One region of the Shinella sp. S4-D37 genome, then DNA from elsewhere that is predicted to be linked to it. Evidence: predicted binding sites of a transcription regulator. Region 1 holds the regulator's gene; the other holds the start of a gene.
The links. Region 1 encodes HrcA, which represses chaperone genes, less so after heat shock. Its sites were predicted from a motif close to GTTAGCACTCNCNNNNNGNGAGTGCTAAC; they were not measured.
Positions count from the first base shown of each region.

Region 1 (11,347 bases):
AGCATCCATTGTTGCGCAGTCGCTGAGAATGACGGATAAAGGCCGGATCGTCGTTTTCGAAGGCAAGGTCGTCGTCGACGTCGACCCCGCCGCCATCCGCAACCGAGAAAAGTAAGAGCGCCATGTTCGCCACTCTCTCCGCCCCGCTCCGGGCCGCCAGCATCTCCGTTCTTGCCGCAGGCCTCGCGCTGGTCTCGGTTCCCGCGGGCGCCCAGCAGACGTCGAGCCGCATGAAGGGCATGCAGCTTTCGAACGACAAGCCGATCCAGATCCAGAGCGACAAGCTCGAGATCCGCGACCAGGAGAACAAGGCCGAGTTTTCCGGCAATGTGAAGGTCGTGCAGGGGACGACGACGTTGCAGGCGGGCAAGATGGTCGTCTACTATGCCGCCGGCGGCGGCGGCTCGGTGGCAAGCGGCGATGCGGATATCGAGAAGATCGACGTCTCGGAAAAGGTCTATCTGAAGTCCGGCACACAGGAAGCGACGGCCGACACCGGCACGTTCAACCTCGTCAACGAGACGCTGCTCCTGAAGGGCGAGAAGGTCGTGCTGTCGGAAGGCAAGAACGTCTTCGTCGGCTGCCAGCTCACCGTGGCCATGCGCACGGGCGAGGCCAAGCTCGACGCCTGCGGCGGCCGGGTCATGATCCAGCTCGACCCCAAGTCCCGCAAGACCACGAACTGATATAGCGCCGAACCCGTGTCCTCTTCTTTGTTCTCCCGCCTGACGCGCCGCCCGAGGAAGGCCGCGCCGGAGCCCCAGCGCAGCGCCGATCTTTCGCGCTACGACGGGACCCTCATTGCCCGCGGGCTGACCAAGAGCTACCGCGACCGCTGCGTCGTCAATGGCGTGTCGCTGGTCGTGCGCCGCGGCGAGGCCGTCGGCCTGCTCGGCCCGAACGGCGCGGGTAAGACCACATGTTTCTACATGATCACCGGCCTCGTGCCGGTCGATGTGGGCTCCATCGAGATCAACGGCAACGACGTCACCACCATGCCGATGTATCGCCGCGCCCGCCTCGGCGTCGGCTACCTGCCGCAGGAAGCCTCGATCTTCCGCGGCCTGACGGTGGAGGAGAACATCCGCGCCGTGCTCGAAGTGCACGACAAGGACAAGGCGCGTCGCGAGCAGAAGCTCGACAGCCTGCTCGCCGAATTCTCCATCTCGCATCTTCGCAAATCGCCGGCCATCGCGCTGTCGGGCGGCGAGCGGCGGCGGCTCGAGATCGCCCGGGCGCTTGCGACCGATCCGACCTTCATGCTGCTCGACGAGCCGTTCGCCGGCGTCGATCCGATCTCCGTCGCCGACATCCAGGCGCTGGTGCGCCATCTCACCTCGCGCGGCATCGGCGTCCTCATCACCGACCACAATGTGCGCGAGACGCTCGGCCTCATCGACCGGGCCTATATCATCCATGCCGGCGAAGTGCTGACCCATGGCCGGGCGAACGACATCGTCGCCAATCCGGATGTGCGCCGCCTCTATCTTGGCGATAATTTCAGCCTCTGACCCAAGCCCCCCTGCCCGATCGCCGCTATCTTCACCAAGTTCGCCGCTCGCGCTTGACCAAACCCATCAAAAAAGCAATTTTTGGGCCAGTTGGATTTCGCCGCCCCGTCCCGCCGGACGGGGGCCGCTTTCCCGGGGAGTAGAGCGTCCGCATGGCACTTGCAGCCAGCCTTTTCCTGCGCCAGAACCAGTCGCTGGTGATGACACCCCAGCTCATGCAGTCCATCCAGCTCCTGCAGATGACGCATGTCGAACTCAACCAGTTCATCGCGCAGGAAGTCGAGAAGAATCCGCTGCTGGAGGTCGCCTCCGGCGATGAAGGCCCGCGGGAGGTTGAGCGGGGCGGCGAGGACCATGCCCTGCCGAACGAAGAGCGCGACCCGGCCGAAGGCGGCGGCGAGGACGGTTTCCAGCCCGATCTCTACGACAACGCCACCGGCGGCAGCGCCGGCAGCGCGCCCGAAACGCTCGACGGCGGCCTCGACAACGTCTTTCCCGACGATGCCGGCCCGCGGGCGGCCGACGCGCCTGAACTCCTCGGCCAGTGGAAATCCATGCCCGGCGGCGGCCAGGACAGCGACGGCTACGATCTCGACGACTTCGTGGCGAGCCGCAAGACGCTACGCGACGTGCTGAACGAGCAGATCCCGTTCCTCCTTCCCGATCCGGTCGACCGGCTGGTCGCCCTGCACCTCGTCGACCAGCTCGACGAGGCCGGCTATCTGCAGGGCAGCACGGCCGAGACGGCGCTGCGCCTCGCCAAGCCGGTCGCCGAGGTCGACCGCGTGCTCTACCGCCTGCAGGAGCTCGATCCGACAGGCGTCTTCGCCCGCTCGCTCAGCGAATGCCTTGCTATCCAGTTGAAGGCGAAGGACCGGCTCGACCCGGCCATGGCGGTGCTCGTCGACAATCTCGAACTGCTCGCCCGGCGCGATTTCACCACGCTGAAGAAGCTGTGCGGCGTCGGCGAGGAAGACCTCATCGACATGCTCGCGGAGATCCGCAAGCTCGACCCGAAGCCCGGCACGCGCTACGAGACGAGCGCCGCGGAGGCCGTGGTGCCGGATATCGTCGTGCGCGCCGCCGCGGACGGCACCTGGCATGTCGAGCTCAACGCGGACACCTTGCCGCGCGTCCTCGTCAATCGCGACTACTACGTCTCCGTCTCCAGCCGCACCAGCCGCGACAGCGCCGATTACGGCTTCCTCAACGGATGCCTGCAGACGGCCAACTGGCTGACGCGCAGCCTCGACCAGCGCGCCCGCACCATCATGAAGGTGGCGAGCGAGATCGTGCGCCAGCAGGATGCCTTCCTGGTGCACGGCGTCGATCACCTGCGCCCCTTGAACCTGAAGACGATCGCCGAGGCGATCAAGATGCACGAATCGACGGTGAGCCGCGTCACCTCGAACAAGTACATGCTGACGCCGCGCGGCCTGTTCGAGCTGAAATATTTCTTCACCGTGTCGATCGGCTCGGCGGAGGGCGGCGATTCCCATTCGGCCGAAAGCGTGCGCCACCGCATCCGTGCGATGATCGCCCAGGAATCCCCCGAGGCCGTGCTCTCGGACGACGATATCGTCGCGGCCCTGCGCGAAGGGGGCGTCGACCTTGCCCGGCGCACCGTGGCGAAATACCGCGAGGCGATGAACATCCCCTCCTCCGTGCAGCGGCGGCGGGAAAAGCGGGCGCTCGCAAAAGCCGCCGCTTCATGAAACAAAGCCGGGAGAACCGGCGTTTGCCCGTGACGGACGTTAAGAATGCGTGAACCCGGGAATTGACTTCGCTGACGGGACGGGCTAATGCGCGGCCCACTTCCGAAGGGAAGGCAGGCCGGAATTCCAGACATATCCCCGCTTTTCTGGAGCGTGCGACGCAATAAACAGCGCATGCGTGAAACGCTTGGAACGTGGGTAAGGTTGGAATAGACTGTTGCACGCAAATCACGAAAGAGAGGAAACCTCCATGAGTGTGCGTGTATCCGGTAAACATATGGAAATCGGTGAAACTTTCCGTCAGCGCATTGAAGAGCAGGTCGGAGAGGCCGTAACCAAATATTTCGACGGAGGATATTCGAGCCAGGTTACCGTGGAAAAAGCGGGGTCGCGGTACAGCGCCGATTGCAAGGTGCACCTCGATACCGGCATGGCCTTGCAGGCGAACGGCGAAGCGAACGATCCCCTGGCGGCCTTCCAATCGGCCTCCGAACGGATCGAGAAGCGCCTGCGTCGGTACAAGCGCAAGCTCAAGGATCACCACAACGGCAACGGTCATGATGCCTTTGCAGAAGTGGCATACACGGTGATGGATTCGGTCCCCGACGAAGACGACGAGCTTCCCGAGGACTACGCGCCGACCATCGTTGCGGAAAGCACGAAGAAACTCAGGACCATGTCCGTCGCCAGCGCCGTCATGGCGCTCGACCTGACGGACGAGCCGGTTCTTCTCTTCCGCAGCGCCGGGTCGGAGCAGCTCAATATCGTCTACCGACGCAACGACGGCAATATTGGCTGGATCGACCCGGCCAATATCAAAGGCTGAGTGACGGGAGCGTGGCGCCGGGACGGGCGCCACGCCTCTTCAAACCTTCACCCAGCGCACGAGGACAAAAGCATGGCATTGGCAGGTTTGCTGCAGCAGAGTGCGATTATTCCGGCGATGAAGGCCAATTCCAAGAAGCAATTGCTTCAGGAACTGGCGACGAAAGCGGCAAAGATCACCGGGCTTCCGGAACGCGAGATTTTTGACGTCATCCTTCAGCGCGAGCGGCTCGGTTCGACCGGCGTGGGCAATGGCATCGCCATCCCGCACGGCAAGCTGAAGGAGCTTTCGCAGATCACCGGCCTCTTCGCGAGGCTCGAAACCCCCGTGGACTTCGAGGCGTTGGACGACCAGCCGGTCGACCTCGTCTTCCTGCTTCTGGCCCCGGAAGGTGCCGGTGCGGATCACCTCAAGGCCTTGTCGCGCATCGCCCGCGTGCTGCGCGACCCCGCAATGGTCGCAAAACTGCGCGCCTCCGACAGCGAGAGCGCCATCTACGCCTGCCTCAGCGAGGAACAGGCGTCGAACGCGGCCTAGAGCATTTCCAGCCGAAGCGAAGTCGCTTCGGCGTCGGAGAATGCGGTAAAAACAAAAATCTGGAGCATTTGCGCAATGCGCATTAAAAAACCGGCGGTTCTTGCGACCGCCGGTTTTTCTTTGTCCTGTCGCGGGATCAGGCCTGCGCGGCGTTCGCCTCGCCGGCGGGCTGCTTCGGGCCGCCCTTGGAAACGCCGACCATGGCCGGGCGCAGCACGCGCTCGCCGATGACGTAGCCGGCCTGCACGACCTGCACAACCGTGTTGCTGGCGACCTCGGGGTTCGGCACTTCGAACATGGCCTGGTGAAAGTTCGGGTCGAACTTCTCGCCGACCGGCTCGAGCTTGCGCACGCCATGGCGCTCGAGAGCGGCGAGCATGGAGCGCTCGGTCATCTCCACGCCCTCTGCCAGCGCCTTCAGCCCAGGGTCTCCCGCGGCCTGCGCTTCGGCCGGAATGGCATCCAGGGCCCGGCGCAGGTTGTCGGACACGGCCAGCATGTCACGCGCGAAACCGGCGACCGAATAGGACTTGGCGTCCTTCACGTCGCGCTCGGTGCGCCGGCGCAGATTGTCCATCTCGGCGGCGAGACGCAGGTACTTGTCCCTGAGATCGGCATTTTCCGCCCGCAGCATATCGACCGGATCCGGCTCTGCCGGGGCGTCCGCCTCCTCCGGCGCGAACGTGTCGGCGGCGATGGTGCTCTCGACCGCTTCGTCAGGTCCATGTTTCTTGTTCTCGTCGGTCATGACGTACTCCGAATTGCATCTTCCAAGGGGTTTGGCCCGATATCGAGCTTTGATCCCGAAAAATCAAGGGCCGATGCCCGGATTGCGGGCCTTCAGCGCGAAAGCCGCGAGATCAGCTGGGCCGTGTAGTCCACCATGGGCACGATCCGGGAATAGTTGAGCCGCGTCGGCCCGATGACGCCGACGGCGCCGACGATCTTGTCGTCGCCGTCGCGATAGGGCGCGACGATGAGCGAGGAGCCGGACAGCGAGAAGAGCTTGTTCTCCGAGCCGATGAAGATGCGCACGCCCGGCCCCGTCTCGGCGAGGTTCAGGAGCTCGATCAAACTGTCCTTGCGCTCCAGGTCGTCGAAGAGCATACGCAGGCGATCGACATCCTCCGCGCCCGCAAGGCCTTCCAGGAGGTTCGCCCGGCCGCGCACGATGAGCCGCGTCGGCTTGCCTTCGTCGAAGCCACCGGACCAGACCATCAGCCCGCGTTCGACGAGATCCTGCGACAGCTTGTCGAGTTCGCTGCTGATCTCGCCGCGCAGCCGCTCCAGCTGGGCGCGCGCCTCCAGCAGCGTGTTGCCGGCAAGGTGCGCGTTGAGGAAATTGGCGGCCTCGGTGAGCTGCGAGCTCGTGACGCCCGCCGGCAGCTCGATGATGCGGTTCTCCACCTGGTCGTGATCGCCGACCAGCACGACCAGCGCCTTGGTCGGCTCCAGCCGGATGAACTCGACATGTTTCAGGACGGCGTCGTTCTTCGAGGTGATGACGAGGCCGGCGCCGCGCGACATGCCGGACAGCGCCTGGCTCGCCTCGTTCATCATGGTCTCGACGGCCGAATGCTTCTGGCCGTGCGGGCGCACATGCCGCTCGATCGAGGCGCGATCCTCCGGCGAGATGTTGCCCACCTGCATGAAGGCATCGACGAAGAAGCGCAGGCCGAGCTGCGTTGGAAGACGGCCGGCGCTGATATGCGGCGAATAAATGAGGCCGAGTTCCTCCAGGTCGCTCATCACGTTGCGCACGGAGGCCGGCGAGAGCGACATGGGCAGGATGCGCGACAGGTTGCGCGAGCCGAGGGGCTCGCCGCTTTCCAGATAGCTCTCGACGATACGGCGGAAGATTTCGCCCGAACGCTCGTCGAGCGCCGCCTGACTGTCAGGACCCGGAGATCTCGTCAAAACCATCTTTCCGCTGCGCACCCTGTTATCCGACGGAATATAGTGATTTCGAAGGGCAGCGCAAAACGGATTTTCCCGCCGCGGTTTTCCGCCGCACGGCGTCAAAACGCAAACGCCGCGCCTGTCGCCATTCCCTCGCCCGGCGATCTGGTCTAAAGCAGCTTCCCAGATCATTCAGACAGGAGTTCGCGATGCGGCCGTCCGGCAGAAAAACCGACCAGATGCGCAAGGTTTCCTTCGAGCGCAACATTTCCAAGCATGCCGAAGGCTCCTGTCTCGTCAAGTTCGGCGACACGCATGTGCTCGTCACCGCCAGCCTTGAAGACAAGACGCCGCCGTGGCTGCGCAACAGCGGCAAGGGCTGGGTGACTGCGGAATACGGCATGCTGCCCCGCGCCACCGGCGACCGCATGCGGCGCGAAGCGGCCGCCGGCAAGCAGGGCGGCCGCACGCAGGAGATCCAGCGCCTGATCGGCCGCTCGCTGCGCGCCGTCGTCGATCTCGAAGCGCTCGGCGAGCGCCAGATCACCGTCGACTGCGACGTCATCCAGGCCGACGGCGGCACGCGCACGGCCTCGATCACCGGCGCCTGGATCGCACTCCACGACTGCCTGAAGTGGATGGAAGCCCGCAACATGATCAAGGTCGAGAAGGTCCTGAAGGACCATGTGGCCGCGATCTCCTGCGGCATCTTCGCCGCCCAGTCGGTCATCGACCTCGACTATCTCGAAGATTCCGCCGCCGAGACCGACGCCAACTTCGTCATGACCGGCTCGGGCGGGATCGTCGAGATCCAGGGCACGGCCGAGGGCAAGCCGTTCACGGAGGAGGAATTCTCCGGCCTGATGGCGCTGGCCCGCAACGGCATTGCCGATCTGGTCGGCATGCAGAAGCAGGCGATCGCCTGAGACAGGACTTGCCATGGCCGCCGCGATCGAAGGGATCCTCGAAACCGCGCTCTATGCGGACGACCTCGACGCGGCGGACGCCTTCTACGGCGGCCTGCTGGGGCTGGAAAGGATCACGCGGCAGGCCAACCGCCACGTCTTCTTCCGCTGCGGCGCCGGCGTGCTCCTGATCTTCAATCCGGCCGAGACCGTCGTACCGCCACCGCCCCAGGCCTTTCGGGTGCCGGTGCACGGCACAAGGGGGCCCGGGCATGCCTGTTTCCGCGTTCCTCGCGCGGACCTTGATTTCTGGGTGGAAAAGCTCGTAGAAGCCGGCATCACCATCGAAGCGGATTTCTGTTGGGCGAACGGCGCCCGCTCCATCTACTTCCGCGACCCCGCCGGCAACAGCCTCGAATGTGCCGAGCCCGGTCTCTGGAACATCGCTTAGGATCCTTATGCGCAAGCTCGACACCAAGACGATCGTCGTCGCCAGCCACAATGCCGGGAAGATCCGCGAGATCGAGGACCTGATCGGCCCCTTCGGCTTTTCCGCCAAATCCGCAGCCGAACTGAAGTTCGAGGAGCCGGACGAGACGGGCACGACCTTCGAGGAGAACGCGACGATCAAGGCGCTCGCCTCGGCCAGAGCCTCCGGCCTTCCCGCCCTTTCGGACGATTCCGGCCTCGTCATCGATGCGCTCGACGGCGCGCCGGGCGTCTACACGGCAAACTGGGCGGAAAGGGAAGACGGCACGCGCGATTTCGTGATGGCCATGGAGAAGGTGGAAAAGGCGCTCGCCGACAGGGGCGCCGCCGAGGCGAGGGACCGCACCGCGCGCTTCGTCTCCGTGCTCTGCCTTGCCTGGCCGGACGGCCATACCGAACTCTTCCGTGGCGAGGTGGAAGGCCATGTCGTCTGGCCGCCGCGCGGCACGCAAGGGTTCGGCTACGATCCGGTCTTCCAGCCGGAAGGCTACGCGACGACCTTCGGCGAGATGAGCGCAGAGGAAAAGCACGGCTGGAGGCCGGGCGACGCGGCCGCCCTGTCGCACCGCGCCCGCGCCTTCAAGCGCTTCGTCGAAACCTGCCTGACGGCCTGAGGCGGGATGACGGCGGTGCCCCTCGACATCCGGCAAAGCCCGGGAGCGGATATGCCCGAGCCTGGCTTCGGCGTCTACGTGCACTGGCCCTTCTGTGCCGCCAAATGCCCCTATTGCGACTTCAACAGCCATGTGCGCCACCAGCCGGTCGACCAGCCGCGCTTCGTGCAGGCGTTTCTCAAGGAAATGGCGACCATGCGTCGCCTCACCGGCTCGCGCACCGTCACCAGCATCTTCATGGGCGGCGGCACGCCCTCGCTGATGGCGCCTGAGACGGTGGACGCGATCCTCAACGGCATCGCGCGCCACTGGCATGTGCCCGACGGCATAGAGATCACCCTGGAGGCCAATCCCTCCAGCGTCGAGGCCGAGCGGTTCCGCGGCTATCGCGCCGCCGGGGTCAACCGCGTCTCGCTCGGCGTGCAGGCGCTGAACGACAGGGACCTGAAGTTCCTCGGCCGGCTGCATGACGTCGCCGATGCGCTGAAGGCGATCCGGCTGGCGCGCGACATCTTCCCCCGCATGTCCTTCGACCTCATCTATGCCCGCCCGAACCAGACGGTGGCGGAATGGGATCGCGAGCTGAAGGAAGCCGTCTCCTACGCCGTCGACCATCTCTCGCTCTACCAGCTCACCATCGAGGAGGGCACGCCCTTCTACGGCCTGCACAAGGCCGGCAAGCTGATCGTGCCGGACGGCGAGCAATCCGCCGTGCTCTACGAAGCGACGCAGGAGATCACCGAGCGCGAGGGCATGCCGGCCTACGAGGTCTCCAACCATGCCCGCCCCGGCTCGGAGAGCCGCCACAACCTCACCTATTGGCGCTATGGCGACTATGTCGGCATCGGCCCCGGCGCGCATGGCCGCCTGACGACGGGCGGCGCGAAGATCGCCACCGCCACGGAGCGCAAGCCGGAGGGCTGGCTGGCGCTTGTCGAGGCGGAAGGCCACGGCATGATCGACCAGGAGCTGCTGGAGCGCGAAGCCCAGGCGGACGAACTTCTGCTGATGGGCCTGCGCCTGAAGGAAGGCGTCGATCTCGCTCGCTGGCAGAGCCTTTCGGGCCGCGACCCGGACCCCGACCGCGAACAGTTCCTCATCGAGCACGGTTTCATCGAGCGGCTCGGTAATTCCCGCCTGCGCTGCACGCCGGCCGGCATGCTGATCCTCGATGCGGTGGTCGCCGATCTCGCCTGCTGACGCGCTTGGCGCATAGGCAGTAGGCAGTAGGCAGTAGGCAGTAGGCAGTAGGCAGTAGGCAGTAGGGACAAATCCAAAGACGGTAAGGCCGTCCATGCCCTATTGCCTAATTCCTACTGCCCAATTCCTACTCGTTGATCAGCCGCTTCAAAAGCTCGATCTCGTGGCTGAGCTTGGTGTCGCCCGAGATCAGCTCCTCGATCTTGCGCACGGCGTGCAGCACGGTCGTGTGATCGCGTCCGCCGAAGCGACGGCCGATCTCCGGGAAGGAGCGCGGCGTCAGCGTCTTGGAGAGATACATGGCGATCTGGCGCGGCTTGACGATGACGCGCGTGCGGCGGTTCGAGACCAGTTCCTGGCGCGAGACGTTGTAGTGTTTCGCCACCACGCGCTGGATGTCCTCGATGCGCACCCGGCGCGGCTCGCCGGCGGCGACGAGATGGCCGAGCAGTTCGTCGACGCGCTCGATCGTGAGGTTCGGCTCGAAGGAACGGCGGAAGAGCAGCTGATTGAAGGCGCCTTCGAGTTCCCGGCCGCTCGCCGTAATGTTGCGCGCGACATGGCTCAGAATCTCGACGGGAATGTCGAGCGAGCCGTCCTCCTGCTGCGCGGCGGCAAGGCGGCGCTTGAGGATCTCGAGGCGCATCTCGTAGTCCGGCGCTTCCATCTCGATGGCGACGCCGCCCTGCAGGCGCGAGCGCACCCGCGGATCGAGCGATTCCAGCTCCCAGGGCGCGCGGTCGGCGGCGACCACGACCTGCTTGGCGGAATCGAGCAGCATGTTGAGCAGGTGGCAGAACTCGTTCTGGATCGAATTGCCCTGCAGGAACTGCATGTCGTCGATGATCAGGAGATCGATGTTGCGCAGCGTCTCCTTGAGGGAGAGCGCGTCATTGTCGCGGATCGCGGTCGCGAAGCGCCACATGAAATATTCAGCCGTCAGGTAGACGACGCGCGGGTTGCGGGCGCTGGACAGCGCGCCGAGCGCGATCGCCTGGAGCAGGTGCGTCTTGCCGAGGCCGACGCTGGAATGGACGAAGAGCGGGTTGAAGCGCACGGCGCCGGCACCGGCTTCCGCGATCGTGCGGGCAGCGGCAAGGGCGACGCGGTTCGAGGTGCCCTCGACGAAGGCATCGAACGTATAACGCTGGTCGAGCGGCGAGCCGAAGAGCGGGCCGGAATGCTGCACGCGCGGCTGGGCCGCGACGGCAACCGATGCGGCAACGCTGGCGACCGGCTGCGGGCCGCCGGACGAACGGCGCGGCTGGGCCTGCTGCGGCGCGGCGGGCTCGACGGCGATGGCCTCCTCGACGGTGCCGGGGCGTATGCCGCGGGTCGCGGTTCGCACCAGGATCTCCACCTTGAGGATTTCGGAATCCTCCTGCTGGAACAGGCTGGTGATGAGATCGAGATAGCGATTGTTGATCCAGGACTTCAGGAACGTCGTCGGCACAGACAGGCGCACGACGCTCTTGGAGACGGAATGGACCTTCAGCCGACCGAACCAGCTCGCGAAGACGTCCGGACCGACCTGCGCTTTAAGGCGCGCACTGACCCGCTCGAAAATCGCGTCCTGCTTCATATCGGATGGAACCCCCGCCGCCTGCGCCCCTTCTTGCGGGAGCGCCTTGAGTGCTTTTTCCCCGTTTGC
Region 1 is NZ_JBFNXL010000005.1:3,390,837-3,402,183, forward strand. Features, by position in the region: gene lptC (LPS export ABC transporter periplasmic protein LptC) at 1-115, shown strand, start outside; gene AB3G45_RS24110 (LptA/OstA family protein) at 123-686, shown strand; gene lptB (LPS export ABC transporter ATP-binding protein) at 726-1,511, shown strand; gene rpoN (RNA polymerase factor sigma-54) at 1,664-3,226, shown strand; gene raiA (ribosome-associated translation inhibitor RaiA) at 3,477-4,052, shown strand; gene ptsN (PTS IIA-like nitrogen regulatory protein PtsN) at 4,125-4,589, shown strand; gene grpE (nucleotide exchange factor GrpE) at 4,726-5,337, opposite strand; gene hrcA (heat-inducible transcriptional repressor HrcA) at 5,430-6,506, opposite strand; gene rph (ribonuclease PH) at 6,698-7,414, shown strand; gene AB3G45_RS24150 (VOC family protein) at 7,428-7,844, shown strand; gene rdgB (RdgB/HAM1 family non-canonical purine NTP pyrophosphatase) at 7,852-8,496, shown strand; gene hemW (radical SAM family heme chaperone HemW) at 8,548-9,696, shown strand; gene dnaA (chromosomal replication initiator protein DnaA) at 9,824-11,347, opposite strand, start outside.

Region 2 (11,347 bases), 530 kb from region 1:
ACCGCCCATGCCGAGGTCGCCGTCATCCGCGCGGCCGCCGGAAAGCTCGGGCAGGAGCGCCTTGCCGGCGCCGATCTCTACGTGACGCTGGAGCCCTGCACGCTCTGCGCCGCCGCCATCTCCTTCGCCCGCATCCGCCGGCTCTATTACGGGGCGGAGGACCCGAAGGGCGGCGCGGTGGACAACGGCGTGCGCTTCTTCGCCCAGCCGACCTGCCACCACGCGCCGGATGTCTATTCCGGCATCAGCGGCGTGGAAGCGGCGGAGATCCTGAAGGATTTCTTTGCCGAGCGGCGCTGATCAGCCCGCCGCGAACGTCTTCAGCCTGTCGCCGTCGAGCCGATAGCGGATCCATTCCGACTGCGGCGCGGCGCCGAGCGCGTCATAGACGCGGATGGCCGGGGTGTTCCAGTCGAGCACGCTCCATTCGAAGCGCCCGCAGCCCTCTTCCACCGCGATGCGCGCGAGATGGCGCAGCAGCATCTTGCCGACGCCGGCGCCGCGATGGGCGGGCGTCACATAGAGGTCCTCGAGATAGAGCCCGTTCCTCGCCTGCCAGGTCGAATAGGACTTGAAGAAGATGGCCGAGCCGGCCGGCTCGCCCGCTGCCGTCTCGCCGATCACCGCGCGGGTGACGGACCCTTCGCCGAACAGCGAGGAGGCGATGGTCTCTTCCGTCGCCTCGACCGCATCGAGGGCCTTCTCGTAATCGGCCAGTTCGCGGATGAAGCGCAGGATGGTCGCGGCGTCGAGGACCGACGCCGGACGAATGCGATAGGGGGTCATCGGTTTAGAACGGCCACCAGGCGGAGCCGCTCTGCTTGGCCGCCTTGGCTTCCTTCTTGCGGCGGCGCTCCTTCACCTTTTCCGGCTCGCCGAGATCGGCCTGGGCCTCCTCGGGCAGGCGGCGGTAGTCGAGCGGCGGATCGCTGAGGTAACGGCGCTTGTCGGCATAGGCGCCCATCTGCAGGCGGCGCGCCTCGCGATAGGCGGCCGTCTGTTCTGCGGCCGAAAGCTTGCGGTTCGTCGTGCCCTGCGAGGCGAGCGGCGAGCGGTAGTTCGTGTCGTTGCGGTTCTCGTCCGCCTCGGTGCGCAGGCGCTCGCGCATGTCCTCGGGGCTTTCCAGCCACTGCGGGTTGTCCTTGCCGGCGACGGACGGCTGCGGCGTGGTCAGCGCGAGCTCGTCCTTCGGCACGACGAGGCCGCCGCGCGGCTGGTAGCGGATGCTCTTCGCTTCCTTGTTGTCAGGCCTGACCATGACGGCGTTCCCGACATCCTCGACCAGCTGCTCGCCGACGGACTTGCCCGTGCCGTAGGTCGGCCCCATGCAGCCGGTCAGAACGAAGCTTGCGCCCAAGAGGCCGAACAGGCCGGTACGCACCCGAATATTTCGCGTCATTCCCATGAATACCCTTCCAGCAGGGCCGGCGCCCCAAGGCCCGGGCACGGCCGCCGTCCCATGGCGGAAAAATCCGGCCAATTTCAGGCAGCATTAGCCGATGACGGCCGCAAGCGCAATTCATCCGCATCCGTCGACGGCCGGAAAGCGCCGGCCGTCAACAAGTGGCGGCGTTTACGCCGCGCGTCGAAAACCGATCTCGCGTAGCGCCGCGGCATCGCGGGCCGAGACGTCCGGATAGTCCGGATCGGTCCCGACATCCGTCGTGATGCGCCAGGAGCGGGCGCATTTCTGCCCGTCGGCAAGCTTCGGCTCGACCGCGACCCTGGCGACATCGGCGAGGCGGAAGGCCTCGGCCGGGCCGTCGCCGGCAACCACGGCGATGGCCGAGGTGATGCAGATTTCCGCGAAATCCTGGCTTTCGAGCGCGGCAAGCAGCTCCGGATCGGCGATGGAGACGACCGGGGCGGCCTCCAGCGACGCGCCGATGCGCTTCTCGCGGCGTTCGATTTCCAGCGCGCCGGTGACGACGGAGCGCACGGCGCGGATCTTCTCCCACTTGGCTTCCAGCGCGTCGTCGCGCCATTCGGCCGGGACTTCCGGGAACTGTTCCAGGTGCACCGAGACCGCATCGGGCTTCCGCGACAGCCAGGCCTCTTCCATGGTGAAGGGCAGCATGGGCGCGAGCCAGGTAACGAGGCATTCGAACAGCTTGCGGATGACGCAAAGCGAGGCGCGGCGCTTCAGCGAGGACGGCGCGTCGCAGTAGAGCGCATCCTTGCGGACGTCGAAGTAGAAGGCCGAGAGCTCCACATTGGAGAAGTCGATCAGCGCGCGGGCGATCTTCTTGAAGTCGAAGGCGTCGTAGCCTTCGCGCACGAGCGCATCGAGTTCCGAGAGCCGGTGCAGCATCAGCTTTTCCAGCTCCGGCATGTCGGCATGGGCAATCTCCTCGCCCGTGTCGTGCGCCAGCGTGCCCAGCATCCAGCGCACCGTGTTGCGCAGCTTGCGGTAGGCGTCGATATTGGTCTGGATGATCGTCTTGCCGAGGCGCTGGTCTTCCCAGTAGTCGGTGGTCATGACCCAGAGGCGCAGGATATCGGCGCCCGATTCCTTCATCACATCCTGCGGCGAGACGACGTTGCCCTTCGACTTCGACATCTTCTCGCCCTTCTCGTCCATGGTGAAGCCATGGGTGACGACGGCGTCGTAGGGCGCGCGGCCGCGAGTCGCGCAGCTTTCCAGCAGCGAGGAGTGGAACCAGCCGCGATGCTGGTCGGAGCCTTCGAGATAGACGTCGGCCGGCCATTTCAGGTCCGGGCGGTCCTCCAGCGTGAAGGTGTGCGTCGAGCCCGAATCGAACCAAACGTCGAGGATGTCCATGACTTGCGTCCAGCCTTCGCCGGTGCGGCTGCCCAGGAAGCGCTCGCGCGCGCCTTCGGCGAACCAGGCGTCGGCGCCCTCCTCTTCGAAGGCTTCGAGGATGCGGGCATTGACGGCGTCGTCGATGAGCACCTCGCCGTTCTCGTCGGCGAAGACGGCGATCGGCACGCCCCAGGCGCGCTGGCGGGAAAGCACCCAGTCCGGGCGGCTTTCGATCATGGCGCGCAGGCGGTTCTGGCCGGCGGCGGGCACGAAGCGGGTGTCGTCGATGGCCGAAAGCGAACGCGAGCGCAGCGTGGTGCCGTCGCCCAGTTCCTTGTCCATGTAGACGAACCATTGCGGCGTGTTGCGGAAGATGACCGGCTTCTTGGAGCGCCAGGAATGCGGATAGGAGTGCTTGATGCGGCCGCGGGCAAACAGGTTGCTGGCAGCGATCAGCGCCTTGATGACGCGCTCGTTGGCATCGCCCTTCTTGCCGTTGTCATCCATGACGCGGGCGCCATCGAAGCCGGGGGCGTCGGCGGTGTAGAAGCCGGCATCGTCGACGGTGAACGGGATTTTCGACGAGATGCCGCGGGCTTCGAGCGCGCGGGCCGCCGCCGTCCAGGCGTCAAAGTCCTCGCGGCCGTGGCCGGGTGCGGTGTGCACGAAGCCGGTGCCGGCATCGTCGGTGACGTGATCGCCATCGAGCAGCGGCACCTTGAAGTCGTAGCCGAGCGAGGCCAGCGGATGGGCGCAGACGACCGCCTCCAGCTCTTCCGGCGTAACGTCGCGGACGAACTTGAAGGTGAGCTTCGCCTTGGCCGCAGCTTCATCGGCAAGGCGAGTGGCGAAGATCAGCTTTTCACCCGGCTGCGGGCCGAAATCGTTCTGCGCGCTTTCCACCTCGTAGAGGCCGTAGGGATAGCGCGACGAGAAGGCGATGCCGCGGTTGCCGGGGATGGTCCAGGGCGTGGTCGTCCAGATGACGACGAAGGCACCCTCAAGATCAACAACCTCTTTCATGACTGGCATTTGCTTGCCGGTTTCCAGAGGGCCTGCATGAGTTGAGACGTGACGTTTCCAGTCAACGATCGGGAACTTCACCCAGATCATGTCGCTCTCGACGTCGGCATATTCGACTTCGGCTTCCGCCAGCGCCGTGCGCTCGACCACCGACCACATGACGGGCTTGGAGCCGCGGTAGAGCTGGCCGCTTTTCGCGATCTTCAGCAGTTCGCCGGCGATGCGGGCCTCGGCATGGAAGTTCATCGTCGTGTAGGGATTGTCGAAGTCGCCCTCGATGCCGAGGCGCTTGAACTCGTCGGCCTGGATCTTGATCCAGCCGGCCGCGAAGTCGCGGCATTCCCGGCGGAATTCGTTGACCGGGACCTCGTCCTTGTTCTTGCCCTTCTCGCGGTACTTCTCCTCGATCTTCCATTCGATCGGCAGGCCGTGGCAGTCCCAGCCGGGCACATAGTTGGAATCGTAGCCGCGCATCTGGAACGAGCGGGTGATGACGTCCTTCAGGATCTTGTTCAGCGCGTGGCCGATATGGATGTTGCCGTTGGCATAGGGCGGGCCGTCGTGCAGCACGAACTTTTCGCGGCCCGCGGCGGAGGCGCGCAGCTTCTTGTAAAGGCCCATCTTCTGCCAGCGGGCCACCGTTTCCGGCTCCTTCGTCGGCAGGCCGGCGCGCATCGGGAAATCCGTCTGCGGCAGGTAGAGGGTGGACGAGTAATCGACTTTTTCGGGCGTATCGGTCATGGGTAGGGTTATCGTCTTTTTCGCGCGGAATGGTGTCAGGCACTGACGGCGGGGGCGCCTTGGGAAACGCCCGAAATCCCGGACCTTCCGGCCTCGCTCAGAGCGCGCGGAAGGCCGGGCCAGTAATTCGCAGAGCGATGGTCGGCCGGTGGAGCATCATGCGCGCGGTCTTACGGCGTTTTCGTTCGTTTGAAAAGACATAACCAGCGGCAAAGCCGTCGCTGGCTATCGACAAATCGCAAACCCCTCCACCGTCATGGTCGGGCCTGACCCGACCATGACGGTGGAGAGTGGGGCGAGGTTTGACGACATATTGCCGGCTACTACCGACGACTTACCGGCGACAAGGCCGCCGTTCGCGCTCAGAAACAGAGCCGCCGGTCGATGTCCCCGAGCGGCGAAACGCCGGACAGCAGCGCCCGCGCCTCCTCCTCGTCGCGCTTCATCTGCACGACCAGCGCATCGAGGCCGTCGAATTTCAGTTCGTCGCGCAGGTGCCCGAAGAAGGAGACGGCGGAGATTTCGCCGTAGAGATCGCCGGAGAAGTCGAAGAGGAAGGTTTCGAGCAGCGGGGCGCCGTTCGAGGTGACGGTCGGGCGGCGGCCGTAGCTGGCGACGCCGTCGTGCAGGCTGCCGTCGGGGCGGCGGAAGCGCACGGTGTAGATGCCGCTGCGCAATTCCACCTCCCGCGGAAGCTGCATGTTGGCGGTCGGATAGCCGAGCGTGCGGCCGAGCTTCTGGCCGTCGATGACCTCGGCTTCCACCGTGTAGCGGTAGCCGAGCTGGCCGGCGGCCTCGGCCACCGCGCCCTCGCCGAGCAGCTTGCGGATGAAGCTGGAGGAGATGACCGAGGCGTTCTCGTCGCGGAAGGCATCGACCAGCGTCACGCCGAAGCCGTTGCCCTCGCCGGCGGCCATCAGGAAGGCCGGGCCGCCTTCCCTGCCCTTGCCGAAATGGAAATCGAAGCCGGTGACGACTTCGGAGGCGTGCAGCCAGTCCATCAGCACGGCGCCGATGAAATCGTGCGCCGACATTTCGGAGAAGGAGCGGTCGAACGGATATTCGATGACGGCGGAAAAGCCCATGCCTTCCAGGATGCGCGCCTTGAGCGGCGCCGGCGTCAGGCGGAAGACCGGGCTTTCCGGGCGGAAGACGGTCCGCGGATGCGGCTCGAAGGTCAGCACCAGCGCGGGGATGCCGCGGGCCTCCGCGATCTCCAGCGCGCGTTGCAGAACCGCCTGGTGGCCACGGTGCACGCCGTCGAAATTGCCGATGGCGATGACGCCGCCGCGCAGGTGCTCCGGCAGCGCCTCCCTCGTCTCGTTCCTGTGAAACACCGTCATGACGCCCTTCCCCGTCACTGCAGCCGCGGCATCCACCATTTCGGGTGGGCGCCCTCATCCTTCAGGAAGGCCTCCAGCTTCGCCTCGTCGGTGCGGCCGGCCTCGACATAGTGCTGCGCGTGGATGCCGCCCGAAATATAGAGCACGTCGAGGCCGAAGGCTTCGGCGCCGCGCACGTCGGTCGGCATGCCGTCGCCGACGGCGATCACCCGCGAAAGGTCGAAATCGCCGTGAACCTCGCGCGCCTCGGCGATGGATTTCTCGTAGATCGGCCGATGCGGCTTGCCGGCGATCCGGCTCGTGCCGCCCAGGTCCTCGTAAAGCCTGGCGATCTCGCCAGCGCAGGGAATGAGGCGGTGGCCGCGCTCGACAACGAGGTCCGGGTTGGCGCAGATGAAGGGGAGCTTCCGCGCCGCAAGCGCCGTCAGTTCGGCGCGATAATCCTCGACGGTTTCCGTCTCGTCGCTGCGCAGGCCCGCGCAGACGACGATGGCCGCCTCGTCGAGGCCGACCGGCTCGACGTCGAGGCCGTCGAGCAGCGGCAGGTCCTTTTCCGCACCGATGAAATAGATCTTCTTCGGCCCCTCGGCGATCAGCGCGCGGGTGACGTCGCCGGAGGTGACGATGCGGTCATAGGCATCGTCGGTGACGCCGAGGCCGCGGATCTGCACTTTCACGCCCGGATGCGGACGCGGGGAATTGGTGATCAGCACGACCGCAAGGCCGGCGGCGCGGGCCGCGGCGAGCGCTTCGGATGCATAGGAAAAAGCTTCGACGCCATTGTGCAGGACGCCCCAGACGTCACAGAGGACCACGTCATAGTGCTGCGTGATGTCGCGGAAGGATTGGATGCGGTGAGCCATCAGGGATTCCCGTTTGAGGTCGAGCCCGGCTGACATTGCAAAGCGAGGCCAAGAAAACAAGCCTCTTCCCACAATTTTGCCCCATGCACCGGCAAAGGGATGAAAATTCATCGCCTCGTCTTGATGGCGTGCGATGGCGCTCCCATCTGGCGACTGCGGTAACCATTCGGGGCGAAATATTTTGGAGGCGCCGTTCTTGACTCCAAACCCACCACCGCCTATCTCGGCATCGCTAGCACTCATGACAAAGGAGTGCTAACATCAATCCAACGGATCCACATCGTGATCCGCAATGTCATTCGATCGAGGGATAAGACAATGGCAAGCACCACCTTCCGCCCGCTTCACGATCGCGTCGTCGTTCGTCGCGTCGAGTCCGAAGCCAAGACCAAGGGCGGCATCATCATTCCGGATACCGCCAAGGAAAAGCCGCAGGAAGGCGAAATCGTCGCCGTCGGTTCCGGCACCCGTGACGAATCCGGCAAGGTCACGCCGCTGGACGTCAAGGCCGGCGACCGCGTCCTGTTCGGCAAGTGGTCGGGCACCGAAGTCAAGCTCGACGGCGAAGACCTTCTGATCATGAAGGAAGCCGACATCATGGGCGTCATCGGCTGATTTCTCGCCGATAACCCTTTCCCAATTCAGCTGACACCTCTTCAGGAGTTCTCACAATGGCAGCCAAAGAAGTCAAATTCGGCCGCACCGCGCGCGAAAAGATGCTGCGTGGCGTCGACGTCCTCGCAGACGCAGTCAAGGTAACGCTCGGCCCGAAGGGTCGCAACGTCGTTATCGACAAGTCCTTCGGCGCTCCGCGCATCACCAAGGACGGCGTTTCCGTCGCCAAGGAAATCGAACTGGAAGACAAGTTCGAGAACATGGGCGCCCAGCTCGTCCGTGAAGTCGCTTCCAAGACCAACGACATCGCCGGCGACGGCACCACGACCGCAACCGTTCTTGCCCAGGCCATCGTTCGCGAAGGCAACAAGGCCGTTGCCGCCGGCATGAACCCGATGGACCTGAAGCGCGGCATCGACCTCGCCGTTGCCGAAGTCGTCAAGGATCTCCAGGCCAAGGCCAAGAAGATCAACACGTCGGAAGAAGTCGCCCAGGTCGGCACGATCTCCGCAAACGGCGACAAGCAGGTCGGTCTCGACATTGCCGAAGCCATGCAGAAGGTCGGCAACGAAGGCGTCATCACGGTTGAAGAAGCCAAGACCGCCGAAACCGAACTCGAAGTCGTCGAAGGCATGCAGTTCGACCGCGGCTACCTGTCGCCCTACTTCGTGACCAACCCGGAAAAGATGGTCGCCGACCTCGAAGACGCTTACGTGCTGCTGCACGAGAAGAAGCTCTCGAACCTCCAGGCGATGCTCCCGGTTCTCGAAGCCGTCGTCCAGACCGGCAAGCCGCTGGTCATCATCGCTGAAGACGTCGAAGGCGAAGCGCTTGCGACCCTCGTCGTCAACAAGCTGCGTGGCGGCCTCAAGATCGCTGCCGTCAAGGCTCCGGGCTTCGGCGACCGCCGCAAGGCCATGCTCGAAGACCTCGCCATCCTGACGGGCGGCACGGTCATCTCCGAAGACCTCGGCATCAAGCTCGAAAACGTCACGCTCGACATGCTCGGCCGTGCGAAGAAGGTCTCGATCACCAAGGAAAACACGACGATCGTCGACGGTGCCGGCCAGAAGGCCGAGATCGAAGGCCGCGTCGCGCAGATCAAGGCCCAGATCGAGGAAACCACCTCCGACTACGACCGCGAGAAGCTGCAGGAACGTCTTGCCAAGCTCGCCGGCGGCGTTGCCGTCATCCGCGTCGGCGGCTCGACGGAAGTCGAAGTCAAGGAAAAGAAGGACCGCATCGACGACGCCCTCAACGCGACGCGCGCTGCCGTTCAGGAAGGCATCGTACCGGGCGGCGGCGTTGCCCTGCTGCGTTCCTCCGTCAAGATCACCTCCAAGGGTGAAAACGACGACCAGGAAGCCGGCATCAACATCGTTCGCAAGGCTCTGCAGTCCCTCGTTCGCCAGATCGCGGAAAACGCAGGCGACGAAGCTTCGATCGTCGTCGGCAAGATCCTCGACAAGAACGAAGACAACTACGGCTACAACGCCCAGACCGGCGAATACGGCGACCTGATCGCACTCGGCATCGTCGACCCGGTCAAGGTCGTCCGCACGGCTCTGCAGAACGCCGCTTCGGTTGCCTCGCTGCTGATCACGACGGAAGCCATGATCGCCGAACTGCCGAAGAAGGATGCACCGGGCGGCATGCCTGGCGGCATGGGCGGAATGGGCGGCATGGACATGATGTAAGACCTTCGGGTCCTTACATCTGAGCCATCCGGTTCAGTTCGGAAGGGGCGGTCTTCGGACCGCCCCTTTTGCGTTCCGGCGGCGGCGGACCTGTATCGTTACCGCGAAAAGAATTTTTTCATTTATGCAATAATTATCAAAAAGCCGTTGATGGCATCAAAAAACCAACTATAAAGACGCTCCAAGTGAACTTTAAAGATTCACGAGGGGGTCAGGCGCTGGAACTGGGCGGATTTACAGCCGATTTTTCGTACAGCCGGATATCTCCAAGCATTCCAGAGAAACCGCCGGTAGATCTCAAGGAAGGTCAGCGGCGGTCTTCACGCGTACGTCCGATCCGATAGCAACGCCGGAGCCGGACGCAGTTCAGTACATGAGAAAGTGGTTCGGCGGGCTTCGAGGGTTGCCAGCCGGGACTGCTTTTTAGCATGTCCTGCGCCGTCATGGGCGGGACATGTCGGCCAAATTCGAGCAACTGCCTGAGGTCGTAGGTGTTCAAGATAATCAAGACTGATCTCTCGTCGCCCTTTCTGCCGGGCTCGATGGGATTCGACGAGACGGACAACGAACTGCTCACGCAATATTGCGTGACGGAGCGCTGGACCGGCGATCTCTCCAACGGCCTCTTCACGCTGGGCGACAAGGCGGCGCTGGCGCACGGCCTGCCGCAGCGCGCCTGCGGCCTTCTGAACCTCATCCGCTGCTACGAGCCGCTCGACCGCGCGCGCGTGCTGGAGCTCTTCGAGCAGGCCGCGGCCTCCTCCTCGTCCTTCTGCTTCTCCACGACCATCCACCTCGACGGCGCGCCGCGCCAGCCGGTGTTCTGCGTCGGGGAATCGACGGGCCTTGAGGAGAAGTACGCCGGCTCCATCATCGGCGTCTTCATCTTCCCCCGCTTCCAGATCGACCTCGCCGGGCGGCGCTTCAAGCGGCAGTAGGGCGGCTTATGCCGCCTCGCTCGTCTCCGAACCCGGGCGGATGTTCTCCACCGGCATCGGGCGGCCGAGGAAATAGCCCTGGGCCTCGTCGCAACCCTCGTCGAGCAGGATATCGAGCTGGCTGCGGGTTTCCACGCCTTCCGCCAGCACCGGCACGCGCAGCGTCTGGCCGAGCGCCAGGATGGCGCGGATGATGGCCTTCGCCTCGGGGCTCGCCTCCACCTCGCTCATGAAGCTGCGGTCGAGCTTGATCTTGTCGAAGGGGAAGGCGCGCAGGGTTTCGAGCGACGAATAGCCCGTGCCGAAATCGTCGATGGCGATGGTGACGCCGAAGGCCTTGATGCGGCGGAGCGTCTGGAGGGCGCGCTCCTTGTCGCCGATGATGGTCGATTCGGTGATTTCCAGCTCCAGCCGGTGCGGGCTGAGGCCCGTATCCAGGAGCACCCGGTGCACGAGGTCGGCGACGTCGGCATTGCCGAGCTGCACCGGCGACAGGTTGACGGCGATCTTGTGCTCGTTGTTCCAGGTGGCGGCCTCGCGGCAGGCTTCGCGCAGCACCCATTCGCCGATCGGCAGGATGGCGCCGCACTCTTCCGCGATCGGGATGAAGTCGCTCGGCGGAATGGTGCCGCGCACGGGATGGTGCCAGCGCAGCAGCACTTCATAGCCGATCGTGTCGCCGGAATTGACCGCCTTCTGCACCTGGTAATGCAATTGCAGTTCGTTGCGCTCGACCGCCTGCCACAGGTCGTTGGCGATGAGGCGGCGGCTGCGGGCGGCCTCGTCCATCGAGACCTCGTAGAAGCAGACCCGCTCCGTCAGCGCCTCCTTGGCGCGGTACATGGCAAGGTCGGCATTGTTGAGGAGGGCTTCGAGATTGTCGGCATCCTGCGGATAGATCGCGACGCCCAGGCTCGCGCCCGGCTTGATATCGTAGCCGTCGATACGGATCTCCTCGTGCAGGCCGGCTTCCAGCCGCTGGATGAAGTCGTGCAGGTCGCCGACATCCTCGAAGCGCTTGGCGGCCGCGAACTCGTCGCCGCCGAAGCGGGCCACCGTCTCGTCCGCCTGAAGGCAGGCCTGCATGCGCTTCGCCAGGGTCGTCAGCACCTCGTCGCCCGCCGCATGGCCGCGCGTGTCGTTGATTTCCTTGAACTTGTCGAGGTCGATGCCGATCGCCGCGACCTTGCTGCCGAACCGGCGCGCCGAATCCAGGTCGGTCTCGAGGCGGTTGTTGAAGCTCGCGCGGTTCGGCAGGCCCGTCAGGCTGTCGTGGCGGGCGAGGAAGGAAATCTGCTCCTCCGAGCGCAGGCGCTCGGAAATGTCCTCGTAGGTGGCGACCCAGGCGCCGTCCGGCAGCGTG
Region 2 is NZ_JBFNXL010000005.1:2,864,538-2,875,884, forward strand. Features, by position in the region: gene AB3G45_RS21535 (nucleoside deaminase) at 1-300, shown strand, start outside; gene AB3G45_RS21540 (N-acetyltransferase family protein) at 301-786, opposite strand; gene AB3G45_RS21545 (hypothetical protein) at 791-1,405, opposite strand; gene ileS (isoleucine--tRNA ligase) at 1,574-4,528, opposite strand; gene AB3G45_RS21555 (bifunctional riboflavin kinase/FAD synthetase) at 4,891-5,871, opposite strand; gene AB3G45_RS21560 (TIGR01459 family HAD-type hydrolase) at 5,886-6,734, opposite strand; gene groES (co-chaperone GroES) at 7,053-7,349, shown strand; gene groL (chaperonin GroEL) at 7,406-9,046, shown strand; gene AB3G45_RS21575 (hypothetical protein) at 9,538-9,984, shown strand; gene AB3G45_RS21580 (EAL domain-containing protein) at 9,991-11,347, opposite strand, start outside.
Region 2: a site for HrcA is predicted at 6,966-6,994, ahead of groES (co-chaperone GroES). Genes of this name have one in related genera too.